One region of the Agromyces intestinalis genome, then DNA from elsewhere that is predicted to be linked to it. Evidence: predicted binding sites of a transcription regulator. Region 1 holds the regulator's gene; each other region holds the start of a gene.
The links. Region 1 encodes HspR, which represses chaperone genes until heat shock. Its sites were predicted from a motif close to AAGTTGAGTCNNNNNGACTCAACTT; they were not measured.

Region 1 (6,786 bases):
CGACCTGCTCCATGGCGGGCAGGTCGCCCTCGAAGTGCGCGATCACCCGGACCCCGAGGATGTCGCGCACCTCGCGATCGGGCGCACGACGCACCTTGCGCTCGAAGGACTCGCGCGACTTTACCCGGGCAGTGACGTGGAAGTACTTGAATCCCGCCGCCTCGAGGCGGCGAGCGAAGTCGGCCTCGATGCGGCTGCGCAGCGCGCGGTACCGGCGAAGCTCGCGGTCGTACCGGGCGAGCTCGGCCGCGACCAGCCGCTCCTCCGAATCACGCGTGTCCACACCGGAAGGCTAGTGCGGGTCGCCCCGCGCGGGCCGTGCCGCAGCCCGAGCGCCGTGGAATACCGTGCACCCACCGAGAGTTGAGTCAAATGCGCTCAAGTTTCGCGATCTCGACTTGACACGTTCGAGTCGCTGCGTGACACTTGAGCCGTTGAGACTCAAGTCTCGACGTCACCGACTTTCGGCCGCGGGCGGGCACCGCCGGGCCACCAGTCCGGAAAGGGTCCGGCACGGGGCATCCGTGCGGTTCCTTCCGGGCGAGAAGGAGAAACACACATGTCACGTGCAGTTGGAATCGACCTCGGCACGACCAACTCGGTCGTCAGCGTCCTCGAGGGCGGTGAGCCCGTCGTCATCGCGAACGCCGAGGGCTTCCGCACGACCCCGTCGGTCGTCGCGTTCACGAAGGACGGCGAGGTGCTCGTCGGCGAGACCGCCAAGCGCCAGGCCGTCACGAACGTCGACCGCACCATCTCGTCGGTCAAGCGCCACATGGGCACCGACTGGAAGACGCAGGAGATCGACGGCAAGCAGTACACCCCGCAGGAGATCTCGGCGCGCATCCTGCAGAAGCTCAAGCGCGACGCCGAGCAGTACCTCGGCGACACCGTCACCGACGCGGTCATCACCGTGCCGGCGTACTTCAACGACGCCGAGCGTCAGGCCACGAAGGAGGCCGGCGAGATCGCGGGCCTGAACGTGCTGCGCATCATCAACGAGCCCACCGCGGCCGCGCTCGCCTACGGCCTCGACAAGGGCAAGGAGGACGAGCTGATCCTCGTCTTCGACCTGGGCGGCGGCACGTTCGACGTGTCCCTGCTCGAGGTCGGCAAGGACGACGACTTCTCGACCATCCAGGTGCGCGCCACCTCGGGCGACAACCGCCTCGGCGGCGACGACTGGGATCAGCGCATCGTCGACCACCTGATCAAGCGCTTCAAGGAGTCGACCGGCGTCGACGTCTCGAAGGACAAGATCGCCCTGCAGCGCCTGAAGGAGGCCGCCGAGCAGGCCAAGAAGGAGCTGTCGAGCTCGACCAGCACCAGCATCCAGCTGCCCTACCTCTCGCTCACCGAGAACGGCCCGGCCAACCTCGACGAGACGCTCACTCGCGCCCAGTTCGAGAACATGACGAGCGACCTGCTCGACCGCACGAAGAAGCCCTTCGAGGACGTCATGCGCGAGGCCGGCGTGAAGATCAGCGACATCGCCCACGTGGTGCTCGTCGGCGGATCGACCCGCATGCCCGCCGTCGCCGACCTCATCAAGAAGGAGACCGGCAAAGAGCCCAACAAGGGCGTCAACCCCGATGAGGTCGTCGCCGTCGGCGCCGCCCTGCAGGCCGGCGTGCTGAAGGGCGAGCGCAAGGACGTGCTGCTCATCGACGTCACCCCGCTGAGCCTCGGCATCGAGACCAAGGGCGGCATCATGACCAAGCTCATCGAGCGCAACACGGCCATCCCGACCAAGCGCAGCGAGACCTTCACGACCGCCGACGACAACCAGCCGTCGGTCGCGATCCAGGTCTTCCAGGGCGAGCGCGAGTTCACCCGCGACAACAAGCCGCTGGGCACCTTCGAGCTCACCGGCATCGCCCCGGCGCCGCGCGGCATCCCGCAGATCGAGGTCACCTTCGACATCGACGCGAACGGCATCGTGCACGTGTCCGCAAAGGACAAGGGCACCGGCAAGGAGCAGTCGATGACGATCACCGGCGGCTCGTCGCTGCCGAAGGACGACATCGACCGCATGGTGCGCGAGGCCGAGGAGCACGCCGCCGAAGACAAGAAGCGCCGCGAGTCCGCCGAGCAGCGCAACTCCGCCGAGCAGCTCGCCTACTCGGTCGAGAAGCTGATCAAGGACAACGACGACAAGCTGCCCGCCGACGTGAAGACCGAGGTGCAGGGCGATGTCGACGCGCTGAAGTCGGCGCTCGCGGGCGACGACGACGACGCGGTGAAGACCGCCTTCGAGAAGCTCTCGCAGTCGCAGACCAAGCTGGGCGAGGCGATCTACGCGCAGGGCCAGGCGGCGGATGCCACGGCCGGCGAGGATGCCTCGGCGACCGGTGCCGCGGGCGGCGAGTCCAGCGACGAGGACGTGGTCGACGCCGAGGTCGTCGACGACGAAGACGAGAAGAAGTAACCATGGCTTCCGAGGAAGACCGGAACCACGAGGAGCCGATCGTCCGCGACAAGCGGCGGATCGACCCCGAGACGGGTGCGGTTCGGCAGCCCGAGGGGCAGGGCGAGACGGATGTTTCGCACGAGGCATCCGCTCAGCCCGGGTCCGCGGACGGCGACGCCGGCGACGACGAGCGCGAGCTCACCGTCGACGACATCCTGAACGCGGCGCAGGCCGAAGTGCAGGACCCGACCGACGAGCACCTGGCCGACCTCAAGCGGGTCACCGCCGAGTACGCCAACTACCGTCGGCGCACCGAGCAGAACCGCGAGCTCGAGCGCGAGCGCGCGGTCGGTGCGGCGGTCGCGGTGCTGCTGCCCGTGCTCGACGATCTCGACCGGGCCGAGAAGCACGGCGACCTCGAGGGCGACACCCCGTTCGTCACGATCGCCGCCAAGCTGCGCGCCGCGACCGAGAAGCTCGGGCTCGAGCGATTCGGCGAGGTGGGCGAGGTGTTCGACCCGCAGCGGCACGAGGCGATCTTCCAGCAGCCCTCGCCCGACGTCGACGCCGACACGGTCGCCGACGTCGTCGAGGCGGGCTACACGCTCGGCAGCGTCCAGCTGCGCCCGGCGAAGGTCGTGGTGCACACCCCGGCGTCCTGACGGACGCCACATCCGCCGCCGAGCGTTTCCGTTCGCGCCGAGCGTTTCCGTACCAGCGGAAACCAGTGGTGCGAACGGAAACACTCGGCGGCACGACAGACTGAACAGCAGAGAGAGGAGGCGCCCGTGGCCAGTCAGGATTGGTTCGACAAGGACTTCTACCAGGTGCTCGGCGTCTCCAAGGACGCGAGCGACGCCGACATCAAGAAGGCGTACCGCAAGCTCGCCCGCAAGTACCACCCCGACCAGAACCCGGGCGATGCCGCGGCGGAGGCGAAGTTCAAAGAGATCAGCGAGGCGAACTCGGTGCTCTCCGACCCCGAGGAGCGCAAGGAGTACGACGCGATCCGCGCGATGGGGTCGGGCGCGCGTTTCACCGCCCCCGGTGGGCAGGGTGCCGGCGGCTTCGAGGACGTCTTCGGCGGCATGTTCGGCCAGGGCGGCGGCGGCCAGCGCTTCACGTTCCAGCAGGGCGCGGGCGGCGAGTACGACGACCTGCTCGGCGGGTTGTTCGGCGGCGGCCGGTTCGGGCAGTCGACGGGCGGCTACCGCGGCTTCGGCGGTCCGACGCCGGGCCGGGATGTCACGGCCACGACCACGCTCGACTTCATCACCGCGACCCGGGGCGACCAGGTGACCCTGCAGACGGCCGAGGGCAAGCCCGTGACGGTGAACATCCCCGCCGGCGTCGCCGACGGGCAGAAGATCCGGCTGCGCGGCAAGGGTCACCCGTCACCCGACGGCGGCGCGAACGGCGACATGATCCTCACCGTCAACGTGCGCAAGCACCCCGTGTTCGAGCGTGACGGGTTGAACCTGCGAGTCACCGTGCCGGTGACCTTCGAAGAGGCAGCGTTGGGCGCGACGATCCAGGTGCCGACGCTCGGCGGCGACCCGGTGAAGCTCAAGGTCGCGCCGGGAACCCCGAGCGGCCGGGTGCTGCGCGTGAAGGGCCGAGGCGTCGCGACGAAGAAGGGCACGGGCGACCTACTCGCCGTCGTGCAGGTGGCGGTGCCCTCGCATCTCTCGAAGGAGGCCGAGGAGCGGTTGCGCGAGTTCGCAGCGCTGCTGCCCGACGAGAACCCCCGCGATGACCTCATCGCGCGCGCCAAGGGGTAGGCGATGGACGAGACGAGCCCGATCTTCGTGATCTCCGTCGCGGCCGAGCTCGCCGGCATGCATCCGCAGACCCTGCGCCAGTACGACCGGCTCGGGCTCGTCTCGCCGAGCCGCACCGCCGGCAAGTCGCGCCGCTACTCGATGCGCGATGTCGTGCAGCTGCGCGAGATCGCCCAGCTGTCGAGCGAGGGCGTCAGCCTCGAGGGCATCCGCCGCGTGCTCGGCCTCGAGGACGAGGTGTCGGCGCTGCGCACCCGGGTGCGCGAGCTCGAGGCGATGCTCGCCGATGAGATGCTGAACCGCCCCGGCCGGCGCGTGTTCGCCGCGGGCTCGGCAGGCGACATCGTCACCATCAAGGCCGGCACGCGCGTGCGCCGCGAGAATGCCCTCGTCGTCTGGCGGCCGCTCGACCGGTAGCCCGTCGCCGGCCGAGTAGCGCCAGTGCGAAGCGGCAACGCGTATCGAGACCGACGCAACCGACGCGCCGCGCAGGCGTCAGCGGCCCCAGGCGCTCGCCGGGGCCTCGATCGCCTCGACGGGGCGGGTCGACCAGTGCGTGCCGTTGCCGTAGTGGCTTCCGGCCCACGGCGATGCCCAGATGGCGCGAGCCGTGGCATCCGCGTCGTCTCCCACCTCGAGCGCCGCCTCGATCGCGTCGTAGAACGCGTAGCGGCGCAGGCTGTCGGCCGCGTAGTACGCGCCGGTGACGAGGGTGTCGTAGCTGCCGAGGCCCGATCCGCCGCCCGATCCGTTGCCGTTGTTCAGCGGGTTGTTGCGGTTCCACCAGTTGTCGACGCCGTTCTCCTGGCGCATCCACCGCAGAATGACGGTGACGTTCGCCTCGGTCACGGGGAACCCGCCGTCGACGAGCACGAGTTTGGCCCAGTCGTGGTTCGTGCCCCCCTCGATGAGGGTCTCGGGCCCGGTCGAGGCGACGTACGAGTCCTCGGAGACGCCGGGCACCGCGCCCCCGGCGTCGACGGCGACGCGCTGCAGGCGGTCGTGCGTGAGCGATGAGGCGGCGACGGCGGGATCGGCCAGAAGCGGCGGCGCGGTGGGTGCGATCGCGAGGGTCGCGAGCAACCCGCCGACCGCGAAAGTGGCCAGGAGAGCGCCGAATCGGCGCACCGTGCGGGTACGTCCGACGGGCGTCGCGCCCGACTTCGGCGCGACGCGGCGGCCCCCCGGCTGGCTTCGGCGTGTTTCCCGCATGCCTGACCGAGGGTAGCAAACACCGGCTGAACCCTCACCGTGACCCCCGAGTGCGGGTAACCTGCCCGGGTGGAACTCAGCGATCTCCGCAGGCGCCCCGACGTGAGCGCACCCGGACTCGAGGCCTCCGACGCGGCCGACCGGCTCATCCTCGATGAGGCCCGGCCGTTCGTCGATGCGCTCGTCGCCGACCTCGGCGCGACCGCCGCGGGGGCCCGGGTCGCGGTGATCGGCGACACGCACGGCGCGCTGGCCCTCGGCACCGCCGCAGCGCACGGGTTGCGTGGCATCCGAGTGCACCAGGACGCCCTGCTCGGCGAGCGCGCGATCGCCGAGAACGCGCGCCGGGTCGGTTTCGCCGACGCAGTGCGGGTGCTACCGGCCGAGGCCGCCCTCGTCGAGGGTGCCCGCGTCGTGCTGCTGCGGCTGCCGCGGTCGCTCGATGCCCTCGACGAGGTCGCGGCGCTGATCGCCGAATACGCGGACGACGACGTGGTCGTCGTCGCGGGCGGGCGGCTGAAGCACATGAGCCCGGCCATGAATCACGTGCTGCTGCGCCACTTCGGGCGGGTGGACGTGAGTCACGCCAGGCAGAAGTCGCGGGTGCTGGTCGTGCGCGAGCCGCATCCGGCCGGCATGGGCGCGATCACAGGGCCGGATGCCGCGTGGCCGCGCCGCGCGCACGATGACGAACTCGACATCGACATCGTCTCGCACGGCGGCGCGTTCGCCGGCACCTCGGTCGACATCGGCACCCGCTTCCTGATCGCCGAACTGCCCGTCGCGATCGGCGGCGAGCGGCCCGAACGCGCGATCGACCTGGCGTGCGGCACCGGCGTCGTCGCGGTGGCCCTGGCCCGACTGCTGCCGGCCGCGCAGGTCGAGGCGTACGACCAGTCGGCGGTGGCCGTGCGGTCGGCGCGCGAGACGGCCGAGGCGAACGGTGTCGCCGACCGCATCCGGGTCGAGCGCGCCGACGCGCTCGAACTCGTCGGCGACGGGATCGCCGACCTCGTGGTGCTGAATCCGCCGTTCCATGCGGGCGGCGCTCTGACGACCGCGCTCGCCGAGCGGCTGTTCGCCGACGCGGGCCGCGCTCTGCGGCCGGGCGGACGGCTCGTGACCGTCTGGAACTCGCATCTGAGGTACCGTCAGGCCCTGCAGCGACTCGTCGGTCCGACGCGGCAGATCGCCCGGAATCCGAAGTTCACGGTGACCGTCTCGACACGTCTCTGAGGCGGCGCCGGGCGGGGATGCATCCATCGGGCGATCGTGTCAGGCTGGGAGGATGACCGACACGCTCGAGCTCCACGACCTCGACGTCGCGACCATCGCGACCGTCGACCGGCCGTGGAATGTCGTCGTGTGGGACGACCCGGTCAA
Region 2 (6,786 bases), 1.1 Mb from region 1:
CCTCCGATCCGCTCGGTGAGCCGGATGGCTCGGAGGCTAGGGGAACCGTGAGGTCATGACATCCGGGCAGGCACTGATCCCTCCCAGGGCGGGTGGACGGCGAGCGCGGCGTCGACCGCGTCGGCGACCCGGCCGCACGTCGTGCTCCGAGACATCCGTTCGCGTCGTGTCATCCATTGTGGTCGGCGCCGCAGCCGAGCATTCTGATGTCATGAGCGATCGCGAGGAGTTCCTGACCTGGCTCGGCGGCGACTACGCAGCGGCCGAACGGGCGATGATGAGCGGCGACGACGGGCCGCGACGGGCGATCTGGTCGCAGACCGAACCGGTGAGCGTGCTCGGGGCGTGGCGCAACGCCGTCGGTCGGGCGGCGCTCGTGGAGGCGTTCGAGGTGCTCACGACGAGCTTCTCGGACTGCACCGACTGGGCGTTCGACCTGATCTCGTACGACGTCGTGGGCGACCTGGCCTACTCGGTGGGCTACGAGCGGATGACCGCATCGGTCGACGGCGAGCCGCGCACCTTCACGCTGCGCGTCACGCAGGTGTATCGACGCGAAGGCGATGCCTGGCGCGTCGTGCACCGGCACGCCGACGCCGCGTAGCGTCGGCGAGGCCCTAGAGTCTCGGCGTGATCAATCCCGAATTCCCCCGAGACCTGTTGATGACGGGGGCGATCTTCGGACTCGCCGCCTTCATCTGGAGCGGATGGGCCCAGGAGCGCCCGCCGAAGCACTGGATCTGGCGGGTGGTGCTCGCCGTCATCGGCCTCGGCGGCGCCGTGCTCGTCGGCCTCAGCGTCCCCGCCGCGATCAAGAACTGGAGCGGGCCGACCGCGCTCGAGCCGGGCGGACCCGCATTCATCACGTACATCGTCGTGTTCTGGATCGAAGTGATCGCGATGATCGTCCTCGCGATCTGGGCGAGCAGACGCGGACGCAGCGACCTGCACGCACCGCTGATCCTCGCCGTGGTCGGTATCCACTTCATCCCGCTGGCCTGGGTGTTCGCGCAGCCGATCTTCGCCGTCGCCGGCGTGCTCGTGACGATCGTGGCGATCGTCGCGACGCGACTGCCGCTGGCGACGGCCGCCCGCAGCTTCTGGTGCGGACTGTTCGGCGGGGCGATCCTGCTGATCGTCGGCGCCGTGTGCAGTGTGATCGGGTTCGGCGCGCTCGGCTGATCTGACCGGGACTCCGATCGGACACACCCAGCTCCTGGATCGTGCGTCACGCCGGGTGCGACGGGCGACCTCCGACCCACGCGGCGAGCGCGCTCCCCGCACGTCGCTGCCGGCGTGCGCGGCGACCGTGCTCGAGCGCTGCGGACTCGACGATCGGCACTGGTGCGGTGTCGGAGTTCAGTCGAGGGTGGTCGGCCTGACGCGGGCACGCGCACGGCAGGATCGAGGTCTCGCCCAGAGGCCCGTGCACGATCTCGAAGTGCGTCGCCATACCTGAGAGACATGCGAGCGCGTGGATCATGACGCGAGTCGCCCACCCCGATGCCACCGCCTGCATCGTTTGGACGCGTTTCGGCGCCGCCCTCCTGGAGGAGGCGCCGAAACGCGTCCAAACGGAGCTGGGTCGGTCCCACGACGAACGCCCGGCCCCTGACGGGGCCGGGCGTTCGCGCGGGGTGCGGGTAAGCGGTGCGCCTACGCCGCGACGGGCCGGTCGAGCACGGCGCGCGGCACGGATGCCACGGTGAGCGCCTCGCCCGAGGCATCCACCTTCACCGCCTCGCCGTCGCCCAGGTCGCCCGAGACGAACAGGTCGGCGATGCGATCGTCGACCTCGCGCTGGATCAGGCGGCGCAGCGGACGGGCGCCGTACTCGGGCTCGTAACCGTGGGCGCCGAGCCACTCGACCGCGGCATCCGTGACCTCGATGGCGACCTCGCGGGCCGCGAGGCGCCGCTCGGTGGCGCCGAGCATGAGGCGCACGATCTGCGCGATCTCGGGCTGCGTGAGCTTCTGGAACAGCACGATCTCGTCGATGCGGTTCAGGAACTCGGGGCGCATGGCCTCGCGCACCTTGCCCATGACGCGAGCCTTGACATCGTCTGCCGACGAGAAGCCCGAGGCATCCGTGCCGGCGACGAAGCCGAGCGCGCCCGACCTACTGGCGAGGAACTCGCTGCCGAGGTTGCTGGTCATGACCACCACGGTGTTGCGGAAGTCGACCGTGCGGCCCTGGCCGTCGGTGAGGCGTCCGTCGTCGAGCACCTGCAGCAGCAGGTTGAAGACGTCGGGGTGGGCCTTCTCGATCTCGTCGAACAGCACGATCGAGTACGGGTTGCGCCGCACGCGCTCGGTGAGCTGTCCGGCCTCGTCGTAGCCGACGTACCCGGGAGGTGCACCGACCAGGCGCGACACGGTGTGACGCTCGCCGAACTCGCTCATATCGAAGCGGATGATCGCGCCCTCGTCGTCGAACAGCTGGTCGGCGAGTGCCCTCGCGAGCTCGGTCTTGCCGACCCCGGTCGGGCCGAGGAAGAGGAACGAACCCACCGGGCGCTTGGCGTCGCCCATGCCCGTGCGATTGCGCCGCACGGCCTTGGCGACCGCGGTCACCGCGTCGTCCTGCCCGATCACGCGGGCGTGGAGTTCGCCCTCGAGGTCGGCCAGGCGCTCGCGCTCGGTCTCGGTGAGGCGGTTCACCGGGATGCCGGTGGCGCGCGAGATCACCGCGGCGATCTCAGCTTCGTCGATCGTGTTGTCGCTGGTCGAGTAGGGAGCGCCAGCGACCGTATCGAGACCCGGTGACGGGGTCTCGATACGCTCCGTCGTCGCTACTCGACCAGCGGAGGTCGCGGCATCCAGCCGATCCTGCACCTTCGAGATCTCATCGCGAATCCGAGACGCCTCCTCGTAGTGCTCGGCCGTGACCGCAGCGTTCTTGTCGGCCTCGAGGGTCGCCAGACGGGCGATCAGCTCGCTCACGTCGACCTTCACGCCCAGCTTGAGGCGCAGTCGCGCGCCGGCCTGGTCGATCAGGTCGATCGCCTTGTCGGGCAGCACGCGGTCGCTGAGGTAGCGGTCGCTGAGTTCGACCGCGGCGCGGATCGCGGCATCCGTGTACTCGACGCCGTGGTGCTGCTCGTAGGCGGGCTTGAGCCCCTGCAGGATCAGCACCGCGTCCTCGATGCTGGGCTCGCCGACGCGCACCGGCTGGAAGCGGCGCTCGAGGGCTGGGTCCTTCTCGATCTTGCGGTACTCGTTGAGGGTCGTAGCGCCGACGAGGTGCAGGTCGCCGCGTGCGAGACGCGGCTTCAGGATGTTGCCCGCGTCGGTGCCGCCGTCGCCCGAGCCGCCAGCGCCGACGACCGTGTGGATCTCGTCGATGAAGACGATGAACTCGCCCTTGTTCGCGGCGATCTCCTCCATGGTCTTCGTGAGCCGCTCTTCGAAGTCGCCGCGGTACCGGGTGCCGGCGAGCATGCCGGGCAGGTCGAGCGAGATGACGCGCTTGCCCAGCAGCGCCTCGGGCACGCTCTCTTCGACGATCGCGCGGGCGAGGCCCTCGACGATCGCGGTCTTGCCAACGCCCGCCTCACCGACCAGCACCGGGTTGTTCTTGGTGCGGCGGGAAAGGATCTCGATCGTCTGCTCGATCTCGTCGACGCGGCCGATGACCGGGTCGAGGTCGCCCTCGCGGGCCATCTCGGTGAGGTCGGTGCCGAACTTGTCGAGCATGGGGGTCGCGGATGCCTCGGAGCCGGCGTTGCCCGCGGCGGCGTCGAACTCGTCGATGCCGGGCTCGCCCGCGTGGATCGTCTCGCGCACCTGCTGCGTCAGCGCCTCGGCCGTCACGCCCGCGCGTGCGAGCACCTGGCCGGCCGGGGCATCCTGACCGAGCACGAGCGCGAAGAACAGGTGCTCGGGGTCGATGTAGGTCGAGCCGCTCGAGCGCGCGACCTGGTAGCTGTGGAACAGCGCACGGGACGCACTCGGCGTGATGGTCGCCGCGTTCATCGCGTCCCGCTGATCGAGCTTGTCGAGATCGAGGGCAGCGGGCAGTCGCTGCTCGGTCGCCGTGATGATGCGCTCGGGGCTCGCCCCGACGCGCTGGATCGCCTGCTTGACCGCCTCGTCCTCGACGATCACGCGCAGGATGTGCAGTGCGTCGAGGTCGGTCTGGCCGCGTTCGAGTGCGAACCGTCCGGCACGCTGCAGGATGCTCTGCGTGCGCGCAGTCAGGAACCGGCTGAGGTCGATCGACCGAGCCTGCCTGGCCTGCTCACCCGCAAGGTACCGGGCAAGAAACTCGTCGAACGAGCTCGAGCCGGCCTCGTTGAAGTCTTCGGGCACCTGGTTCTCCTTGGGAACTTGAGTTGGGTACGCTCAGGTTTAACACGGAGGGCGCGGGGGTATTCCCGCTGCGTCGAACCATGATCGACTCGCTCGGCGCCCCCAGAACAGGTCACTCCGCCCCCTTCGACTCGGTCGATGTCGGCGCCCAGAGATAGCGTCGGTCGCGCTGTCAGGAATGCCAACCCCCGGAAGACCGATCGCACACGGAGAAGAAATGACTCGACGCGTCACCCCCGGAATCGCCCAGATCGCGCTGATCGCCCTGCTCGGCACAGGACTCGCGGGGTGCGCGACGACCGCCGCCGGCACCGATGGGACGAGCACGGGAGCCACCGAGAACGAGGCTCCCGCACAGCCCGCCGACCTGGTCGGCGAGTGGGTGCAGTCGAACAAGAAATCCGAGGAGAGCTTCCAATCGGCGACGATCACCGCCGACACGATCGAGGTCTTCTGGGTGAGCGACGGCGGAAACACGAAGGCGCTCTACTGGTCGGGCACGTTCGAGACTCCGACCGTATCCGGACCGTTCTCGTGGGACTCGCAGAACGACACCGAGAAGACCTCGGGCGCGCTGCTCGCCTCGAGCGACCCGACGAAGACCTTTTCGTTCGACAACGACACCATCCGCTACGAGGTGACCGCGCTCGGAGTCACGACAACGGTCGAGCTCAAGCGTCAGTAGCACCGCGGCCAGCGGCCCGGCTCCCGTCGAGAACCGGGCCGCACTACGCTGCTTCAAGCACCCCTCCGAAAGGCACCACATCTTGGTCACCGGCGAACTCCGCAGCAAAGTCGATCGCGTCTGGGACGCCTTCTGGTCGGGCGGCATCGCCAACCCGGTCGAGGTGATCGAGCAGATCACGTACCTGCTGTTCATCCGCCGGCTCGATGAGTTGCACACGCGCGAAGAGCGCCGCGCGAACCGCACGGGCGAGCCGATGCAGCGCCGCATCTTCCCTGAAGGGCTCGACGAGACGGGCCGAGTCGCCCGCCCGTTCGACGACCTGCGCTGGTCGGTCTTCACCAACCGCTCGCCGCAAGAGATGTTCGAGATCGTCGACGAGCATGTCTTCCCGTTCCTCCGCCGCCTCGGCGGCGACGGGTCGAGCTACGCGCGCAACATGAAGGACGCGCGCTTCACGATCCCCACGCCCGCGCTGCTCGCGAAGGTCGTCGACCTGCTCCGTGACATCCCGATGGATGACCGCGACACCAAGGGCGACATCTACGAATACATGCTCGCGAAGCTCTCGCAGAGTGGGCAGAACGGCCAGTTCCGCACGAGCCGGCACATCATCAAGCTCATGGTCGACATGGCGGCGCCGACGCCCGAAGACCGTATCATCGACCCCGCGGTGGGCACCGCGGGCTTCTTGATCTCGGCGGTCGAGTACTTGCGCGAGCACCACCCCGAGGTCGAGACGGATGCCTCGGTGCGCGCGTTCTTCAACACCAAGGCGTTCACGGGCTTCGATTCGGATGCCTCCATGGCCCGCATCGCGAGCATGAACATGCTGCTCCACGGCGTCGAAGAGCCCGTGATCGAGCGCGGCGACTCGCTCGCCGAGGGGCATCCGGCGAGCGCCGACTACTCGCTCGTGCTGGCCAACCCGCCGTTCGCCGGAAGCCTCGACTCCGAGACCGTCGCGAAAGATCTGCTGCAGGTCGTGAAGACGAAGAAGACCGAACTGCTCTTCCTCGCGCTCATGATCAAGCTCCTGAAGAACGGCGGGCGCGCCGCAGTCATCGTGCCCGACGGGGTGCTCTTCGGATCGTCGAACGCGCACAAGTCGCTGCGCAAGATGCTCGTCGAGGACCACAAGCTCGACGCCGTCGTGAAGCTTCCCAGCGGAACATTCAAGCCCTACACCGGCGTCTCGACGGCGATCCTCTTCTTCACGAAGACCTCGTCGGGCGGAACCGACGAGGTCTGGTTCTACGACGTGCGCGCCGACGGCTTCACCCTCGACGACAAGCGCACCCCGATCGAGGCGAACGACCTCCCCGACGTGCTGAATCGCTGGTTGAGCCTGTCGAAACCAGGCAACGACGAGCACGCACGCCCCCGCACCGCGCAGTCCTTCCTCGTGCCGAAAGACGAGATCGTCGCGAACGGCTACGACCTCTCGATCAACCGCTACAAGGAGGTCGAGCACGAGGAGGTCGAGCACCGCTCCCCCGAGGAGATCCTCGATGAGTTGGATGCACTCGAGGTCGAGATCGCGGATGGGCTCCGGAATCTTCGAACCATGCTCGCGGACCCTGTCGAAGCGGAGGGCGTCGCGTGAGTTGGCCGACTGTGCGAGTTGGCGACATCGCACGACTCAACTATGGGAAGGCACTCAAAGCGGACGCCCGTCAACCCGGGAAAGTTCAGGTGTTCGGTTCCGGCGGCGTTGTCGGCTCCCACGACAGCGCCCTCGTCGACGGCAAGTCGATCATCGTCGGACGCAAGGGCTCCATCGGATCGAT
Region 3 (6,786 bases), 370 kb from region 1:
CGCGGCCGTGTGGTCGCCGTGGCCACCGTCGTGCAGATGAGCGCGGCCGCGGTCGGAGCGACGCTGGGCGGCGCGGTCGTCGCGTTCGCCGGCGTCGCTGCCGCGTTCGCCGCGGCCGCGGTGCCGGTGCTGCTCGTGACGATCATCGACGTGATCCGGCCGGCCCGCGCCTACTGGTCGTCGTTCGAACGCGCCTCGGCCCCGGCCGGCCGACCGCCCGTCCCGCGGGGCGATCGGACCGCAGATCTCGCCCTCGTCGTGGCGCTCGCGGCCGTCTCGTTCGCACTGTTCTTCGCGCGATTCGGCATCGAACAGGGGCTCGTGCCCGTGCTCGCCTACGAACAGGGCGGGCTCGACCCGCTCGGACTCGGACTGGCGCTCGGCGCCGGCACCGTGCTCAGCATGGTCGCGCTGCCCTTCGTCGGTCGGGCGGTCGACCGCGGCGCGCGTACCGCGGTCATCGCGGTGAGCGGCATCGGTGCGGCGCTCGCCGTCGTCGCGTTCGGATTGGCGGCCGAGCCGATCGGGTTCACGGCCGCGATCGTGGGCTACGCCGTGGCGACGAGCGTCGCGAACGTGGTGCCGGGCGTCGTCACCGCCGAGGCGTTCCCCGGAACCCGTTCGGGATTCGTGGTGGGCGTCACGCGCACCGCGGGCGATGTCGGTGCCGCCGCCGGACCGCTCGCCGCCTTCTGGCTCGCCGAGCGCTTCGACGTGTCGATCGCGCTCGGCGTGGTCGCTGCCGTGCTCGCGGCGCTGATCGGATGGTTCGGCGTCGTCGTGCTGCGGCAGGGGCCCGCGGCATCCGTGCCCGCGGCGACGTGAGGGGCATCCGCGCGACAGCCGGCGTGCCGCCGCGTGCTCAGCCCTCGAGCACCCCTTCGGGGTCGCGCAGCACGATGCGCGGCCGCCCGTCGGTGTCGGTTCCGGCGAGTTCGGGCAGGGCGCGCAGCACGCCGGCCGCGCCCCGCGCGACCCGGGTGACGGCGGTGAAGTCGAGCACGAGGCATCCCTGCTCGCCGACGAGCGGAGCGAGACGCGTCAGCAGCTCCTCGGCGCCCGCGAAGGCGATCTCGCCCCGCAGCACGGCGACCAGATCGTCGCCCTCGTGCGCGAGCGAGGCGATGGGCGACAGCGGGTCGCCGCGATGGCGCAGCAGGTGCAGCCCCGACTGGCTCGAGAGGGCCTCGAGCATCGCGACGCCGCGCACGCTGTTGCCGCGTGCGTCGAGCGGCGGGCTGAAGGTGCCGATGCCGAACTGGCCCGGCTGCAGGGCGACGATGCCGCCGCCCACGCCGCTCTTGGCCGGGAGCCCCACCCGCACCAACCAGTCGCCCGACGCGTCGTACATGCCGCAGCTGGTCATGACCGCCGTCGTCCAGCGTGCGGCGTCCTCGCCGACCACCCGTTCGCCGGTGACCGGGTTGACGCCGCCGGTCGCGAGCGTTGCGGCCATGATCGCGAGGTCGCGCGCGGTGACCGTGAGCGAGCACTGGCGGAAGTACGCCGTCGTGGCGATCTCGGCGGTCGAGGCGAGCGTGCCGGCCGAACGGGTGAGGTAGGCGAGGGCGCGGTTGCGGTCGCCCGTCGCCGCCTCGGAGGCGAACACGGCCTCGTCGACGTCGAGTTCGCGCCCGGCGAACGCCTGCAGCCCGGCCCGGATGCGCGCGAACTTCTCGTCGGCGGTGTCGCCGGGGATCAGCGACGACGTGACGATGGCGCCCGCGTTGATCATGGGGTTCAACGGGCGACCGGATGCCTCGTCGAGGCTGATGGCGTTGAACGGCTCGCCGCTCGGTTCGAGGCCGACGTGCCGGGTGACCTCCTCGAGTCCGAGCGCGTCGAGGGCGAGTGCGAACACGAACGGCTTCGAGACCGACTGGATCGTGAACTCGACCGCGCTGTCGCCCGCCTCGTGCACGACGCCATGCGTGCTGGCGAGTGCGATGCCGAGTGCCCGGGGGTCGGCCTTCGCGAGCTCGGGGATGTAGCTCGCGACCTCGCCGTCGGTGCGGTCGCGCACCTCGTCGAGGATCGAGCCGAGCACGGAGCGGAGCGGGTCGCGCAGGTCGACGGCCATGCGGTCAGCCTAGTCAGCGGTACGCCGAGCGTTGGCACTCTCGGGTCGAGAGTGCTAATCTGACCATACTTGAGTCGATCCCGCTCAAGTCTTGAACCTTCGGTCGCGCAGCCGCGACCGACCCACACCGAGGAGGAATCCATGCCTGTCACCTGGGACCCGTTCCGCGACCTCGACCGTCTCGCCGCGAGCATGCTCGACTCGCGGCAGGGGCCGCGCATGATGCCGATCGACCTGCACCGCGACGGCGACCACTACGTGCTGAGCGCCGACCTGCCGGGCGTCGACCCGGGCTCGATCGACATCGACATCGACGGCCAGCTGCTGACGATCCGCGCCGAGCGCACGCTGCGCGACAGCGACAGCGAGGGCGTGCAGTGGCTCGCGCACGAGCGCCCGAGCGGGTCGTTCCTGCGCCAGCTCACCGTCGGCGACGGCATCGACACCGCCGCGATCAGCGCGCACTACGACAACGGCGTGCTGAGCGTCATCATCCCCGTCTCCGAGCGGGCCAAGCCCCGCAAGGTCGAGGTGCGGGCGTCGACGCCCGAGTCCGCGCCGCGCGAGGTCGCCGCGGGCGAGTAGCGCGTTCCGACACGAGGGCGGATGCTGCGAGGCATCCGCCCTCGTCGCGTCTGCCGGTGACCCGGTGCGCCGAAGCGGCCGACCACGCGATCACTGCGCTAGCTGAGGTGCGCGAGTCGCGGCCACAGCTCGTTCCACGGGGTGGTGCGACCGACGCAGCGGATCACCGGCAGCCCCTGCTCTTCGTTGTCGACGTCGAGGCCGTTGTCGAGCGTCGCCTCGGTCGTGCACTCGTCGAAGTCCGCGGCGAGGCGCGGCGAGATCCGTCCGACGAACACCACGTCGCGCGCCGACTCGGGTGGCCCCGCCTGGAACCAGAGCGCATTGTGCCCGCTGAACACCGCCCCCGGGTCGAGCCCGACGTCGGCACCGAACCGGGCGAGCGCACCGGCCTCGCCGTAGTTCGAGGTGATCACGATCGGCGCAGGCCCCGAGCCATCCGGGTCGCTTCCCTCATGGACGACCGCGGCGACCTGCTCGACGTACACGGGCCATCCGATCGAATCGCCCACCGTCTGGTTCGCGGACGCGAACGGGCTCGCGCCCACCCAGGCGAGCGGCAGCAGCGGCAGCGCGATGAGCGCCGAGACGATCGCGTTGAGCGCCACCGCCGACCACACCAGCACTCGGCGCCACGTGGCGCGCATCCACTCGGCGGTCGGCACGGCGCCGAGCCCGAGCAGCACCTCGACGATGCCGAGCGGGTAGTACGCCTGCGCGCCGCCGATGATCGTGGCGAGCACGACGACCGCGAACGCGACGGCCAGGCACCGGATGGGCCGCCATGCGGGTCGGCGGAACAGCGCCACGAGCCCGGCGACCCAGATCGGCACCAGCGGGGGGCCGACGAGCAGCAGCAGGAGCGGCAGTGTGAGCACGCGGCTCGCGGCGTCGGTGTCGTCGGCGAGCGCGGCGCCCATACGCAACTGCGGCAGGTCGTTCGCGACCTGGTAGACGAGGTTCGGCGCGGCGAGCACGACGGCGAGCGCGACCCCGCCCCAGAGCCACGGCGAGCGCAGCGTCTTCCACGGCCCCAACGCCAGGATGCCGAGGCCGATTGCGGCGACGAGCTGCACGATGAGCAGCTTGTTGAACGTCGCGAGCCCGGTCACCGTGCCCACCGCGAGCCACCAGCGCGGGTCGCGCAGCAGCGCGCGCACCACGAACCATCCGACGAGCAGCCACGCCGCCAGGTCGATCGACGCGGTCAGGAAGATATGGCCGAAGACCATCGGGAACGAGGCGGATGCCGCGGCCCATGCCGCCAGCGCCTGTGCCCGCCGACCGCCGCCCGCCTCGCGGGCGACGAGCGCGACGAGCAGCACGGCCGAGATCGCGGCGAGGATCGCCGGGATGCGCAGCGCCCACGGCTCGTCCACGACCGACGTGATCGCGCGAGCGAGCAGCGGGGTGAGCGGCGGCTGGTCGACGTATCCCCACGCCGGCTCGAGCATGCGGAAGTACAGTTCGTCGCGGTGGAATCCGTACCACTGGCTCGTCGCCGCGAGCAGCAGCCCGAGCGCGGCCATCGCGGCGAACACCGGCCCACGGGCGAGCGGGGGGTGCGCGGCGAGGTGCGACCCCGCTTCGGGCGGGGCGGATGCTGCTGCCTCCGCGAGCGGCTGCGAGGTCGCCCCGGCCTCCGACATGCGGCTCACCCTAGCGGCACCCGTGAGTCGCGGCATCCGTCGAGGTCTGCTAGCCATGCCGCATGACCGCATCGACCCGCTTCGTCGCGCTGCTGCGCGGTATCAACGTCGGCGGCCGCAATGCCGTGCGCATGCCCGACCTGGTCGGGTGCTTCGCCGACGCCGGATTCGCCGACGTGCGCACCCTCGGCCAGAGCGGCAACGTGGTCTTCACGGCCCGGCGCACGAGCGGCGCGAGGTTCGAGGGCGACGTCGCCGCGATGCTCGAGGACCGGTTCGGGATGCCGGTGCCCACCGTGATCCGGTCGCGCGCCGAGTTCGCCCGCACCATGGATGAGGCGCCCCCGGGCCACGGCTCGCCCGACCTGCGCGCCGACGTGTTCTTCTGCCGGCATCCGCTCACGCCCGAGCAGGCGCTCGCCGAGATGCCCGAGCTGCGCGAGGGTGTCGATACGATCGCGGTCGGCCCCGGCGCGCTGTATTTCTCGCGGGTCGCCGCGCGGGCGACCAAGACGCGGATCCAGAAGTTCATGGCGCTGCCGGTGTTCCAGCAGAACACCGTGCGCAGCTGGGGCACGTGCGTGAAGGTGAGCGGGTTGCTGGAGGAGGACTGAGGAGAGGGGGAGGGCCAACGGCTCGCGCGGCGGCGCCCGCTCGCGTCCGCCGTTCGCTACGGTCGAGGCGTGACCCTCCAACCAGCCGCGAGCGGGCCGACTCCGGCGCCGTTCCTCGTGTCGATCGGCAACATCCATGCGACGCAGCATCACGTCGTCACGCCCGCGGGCTCGTGGCCGATCGCCGAGGTGAACGTCTCGACCCACGATCACACCTCGACCACGACGCACACCCCCGCCTGGGCGATCGTCATGGTCATCCTCTTCATCTGGTTCTTCCTGCTGAGCCTGCTGTTCCTGCTCGCCCGCGAGACGCGCGTGTCGGGCTACGTGAACGTGACGGTGTGGGGGCCGGGCGGGCAGGCGTACGTCGAGAACGTGCCGGTGTGGAACGCCGTGCAGCGCGGAGACGTGTTCAACCGGGTCGGCTACCTGCAGGGGCTGATCGGCGCAGCGCGCGGGCGCATGGGTTTCGGCGCGTAGCGGCGGATTCCGACGTAGCCTGAACGGAACAACCGAGGGGGAACCATGAGCGACACCGCCGACGCCGACGACACCCTGCCCGACGACCGCGACTACGCCGACAGCGCCGACGAACAGGCCCGGTTGAAGGCCGAACACGACCGCGAACTCGGCGTCGACCCGTTCTGGGAGGGCGCGAACATCACCGAGAACGACGGCCCGGACCTCGAGGGCGGCGACGACCTCGACACGGGCGGCGGATTCCGCACGCCGCGCGACGAGTAGCCGGCGCGAGCCGGGGTCATCTCACCACCGCTCGCCGAGCGGATGGTCGTCGTGCGTGAACTCGCCGCCGATCGGCTCGCGCGAGGCGCCCGGCGAACGCGGCGGCTCGGGCGCCACGCCGTCGCGCTCGGTCACGACGTGCACCGCGTCATCCTGAGGCTCGAACCCGATCACGTACCCGGCCCGCAGGTCGAATCCGCCCGGCGCGTTCGCCGACACGCCCCACACGATGTGGTGCCGCCCGTCGTCGAGCGCGATCGCCGCCTCGATGAGCCGTGCCGCGTCCGTCGGCGACAGCCAGTGCCCGAGGTCGAGACCTGGCTTGGGCTCGGCACCGAACGCGCAGATCCGCGCCGACACCACGCTCATGCCGTACCGGTCGGCGTAGACGCTGCCGAGCGCCTCGACGGCTGCCTTGCTGACGCCGTAGAACGTGTCGGGCCGGGGCACGAGCACGGGTGTCGTCGCCGCGGCGCTCGCGTCGGCGAACCCGACGGCGTGGATGCTCGACGCCAGGAACACCCGCCGCACCCCGCCGAGACGCGCCGCCTCCAGCACGCGTTGGGTGCCGTCGATGTTGACCCGCACGAGGTCGGCCCACGGGCGCTCCGAGGGGAACGCGGCGAGGTGCACGACCGCGTCGGCGCCCTCGACGGCCGCGCGGATCTCGTCGTCGCGCTCGATCGACGCGCGGTGCAGTTCGAGGTCACCGCGCGGGCGGTCGGATGCCACGCGCCAGGGGCCGTCCTCGACGCTGGCGGGCAGGTCGGTGTCGACGAGGCGCAGGGTGCGCCCGGGCCGGTCGAGCAGCGGCACGACCCGGCTGCCGATGCGCCCCGAGGCGCCCGTGATCACGACGAGCTGCGCGCCGTGGTCGGTGCGAGGCATCCGGTCGGGTCCTTCCTGATCGGGGTTGGGCGGGGCGGTCACGTCACGCGCGCGAACGCGAGGCGCACGTGATCGAGGTCGGCTCGCGGAACGGCCGCCGTCACGACCACCCCGGGCTCGAGCTCGAACCCGATGCCGTAGACGAACGGGTCGGTGTCGAGCTCGACGGCCGCGACCGATTCCCCGTCGAGCGTGGTCGTGAGGCCGCCGCGAACCGCGTTCG

Region 2: a site for HspR is predicted at 4,327-4,351, ahead of FLP10_RS04715 (ATP-dependent Clp protease ATP-binding subunit). Genes of this name have one in related genera too.
Region 3: a site for HspR is predicted at 2,147-2,171, ahead of FLP10_RS11300 (Hsp20/alpha crystallin family protein). Genes of this name have one in related genera too.

Annotation. Positions count from the first base shown of each region.
Region 1 covers NZ_CP043505.1:2,101,529-2,108,314, forward strand. The annotation lists gene FLP10_RS09600 (GTP pyrophosphokinase) at 1-283, opposite strand, end outside; gene dnaK (molecular chaperone DnaK) at 560-2,428, shown strand; gene FLP10_RS09610 (nucleotide exchange factor GrpE) at 2,431-3,072, shown strand; gene FLP10_RS09615 (DnaJ C-terminal domain-containing protein) at 3,199-4,191, shown strand; gene FLP10_RS09620 (heat shock protein transcriptional repressor HspR) at 4,195-4,608, shown strand; gene FLP10_RS09625 (hypothetical protein) at 4,687-5,403, opposite strand; gene FLP10_RS09630 (class I SAM-dependent methyltransferase) at 5,473-6,639, shown strand; gene clpS (ATP-dependent Clp protease adapter ClpS) at 6,692-6,786, shown strand, end outside.
Region 2 covers NZ_CP043505.1:1,010,082-1,016,867, forward strand. The annotation lists gene FLP10_RS04700 (nuclear transport factor 2 family protein) at 212-604, shown strand; gene FLP10_RS04705 (hypothetical protein) at 631-1,182, shown strand; gene FLP10_RS04710 (hypothetical protein) at 1,229-1,453, opposite strand; gene FLP10_RS04715 (ATP-dependent Clp protease ATP-binding subunit) at 1,657-4,311, opposite strand; gene FLP10_RS04720 (hypothetical protein) at 4,529-4,996, shown strand; gene FLP10_RS04725 (type I restriction-modification system subunit M) at 5,079-6,602, shown strand; gene FLP10_RS04730 (restriction endonuclease subunit S) at 6,599-6,786, shown strand, end outside.
Region 3 covers NZ_CP043505.1:2,474,432-2,481,217, forward strand. The annotation lists gene FLP10_RS11290 (MFS transporter) at 1-825, shown strand, start outside; gene glsA (glutaminase A) at 863-2,080, opposite strand; gene FLP10_RS11300 (Hsp20/alpha crystallin family protein) at 2,222-2,665, shown strand; gene FLP10_RS11305 (glycosyltransferase family 39 protein) at 2,764-4,314, opposite strand; gene FLP10_RS11310 (DUF1697 domain-containing protein) at 4,377-4,928, shown strand; gene FLP10_RS11315 (hypothetical protein) at 4,998-5,411, shown strand; gene FLP10_RS11320 (hypothetical protein) at 5,457-5,675, shown strand; gene FLP10_RS11325 (NAD-dependent epimerase/dehydratase family protein) at 5,697-6,563, opposite strand; gene FLP10_RS11330 (hypothetical protein) at 6,602-6,786, opposite strand, start outside.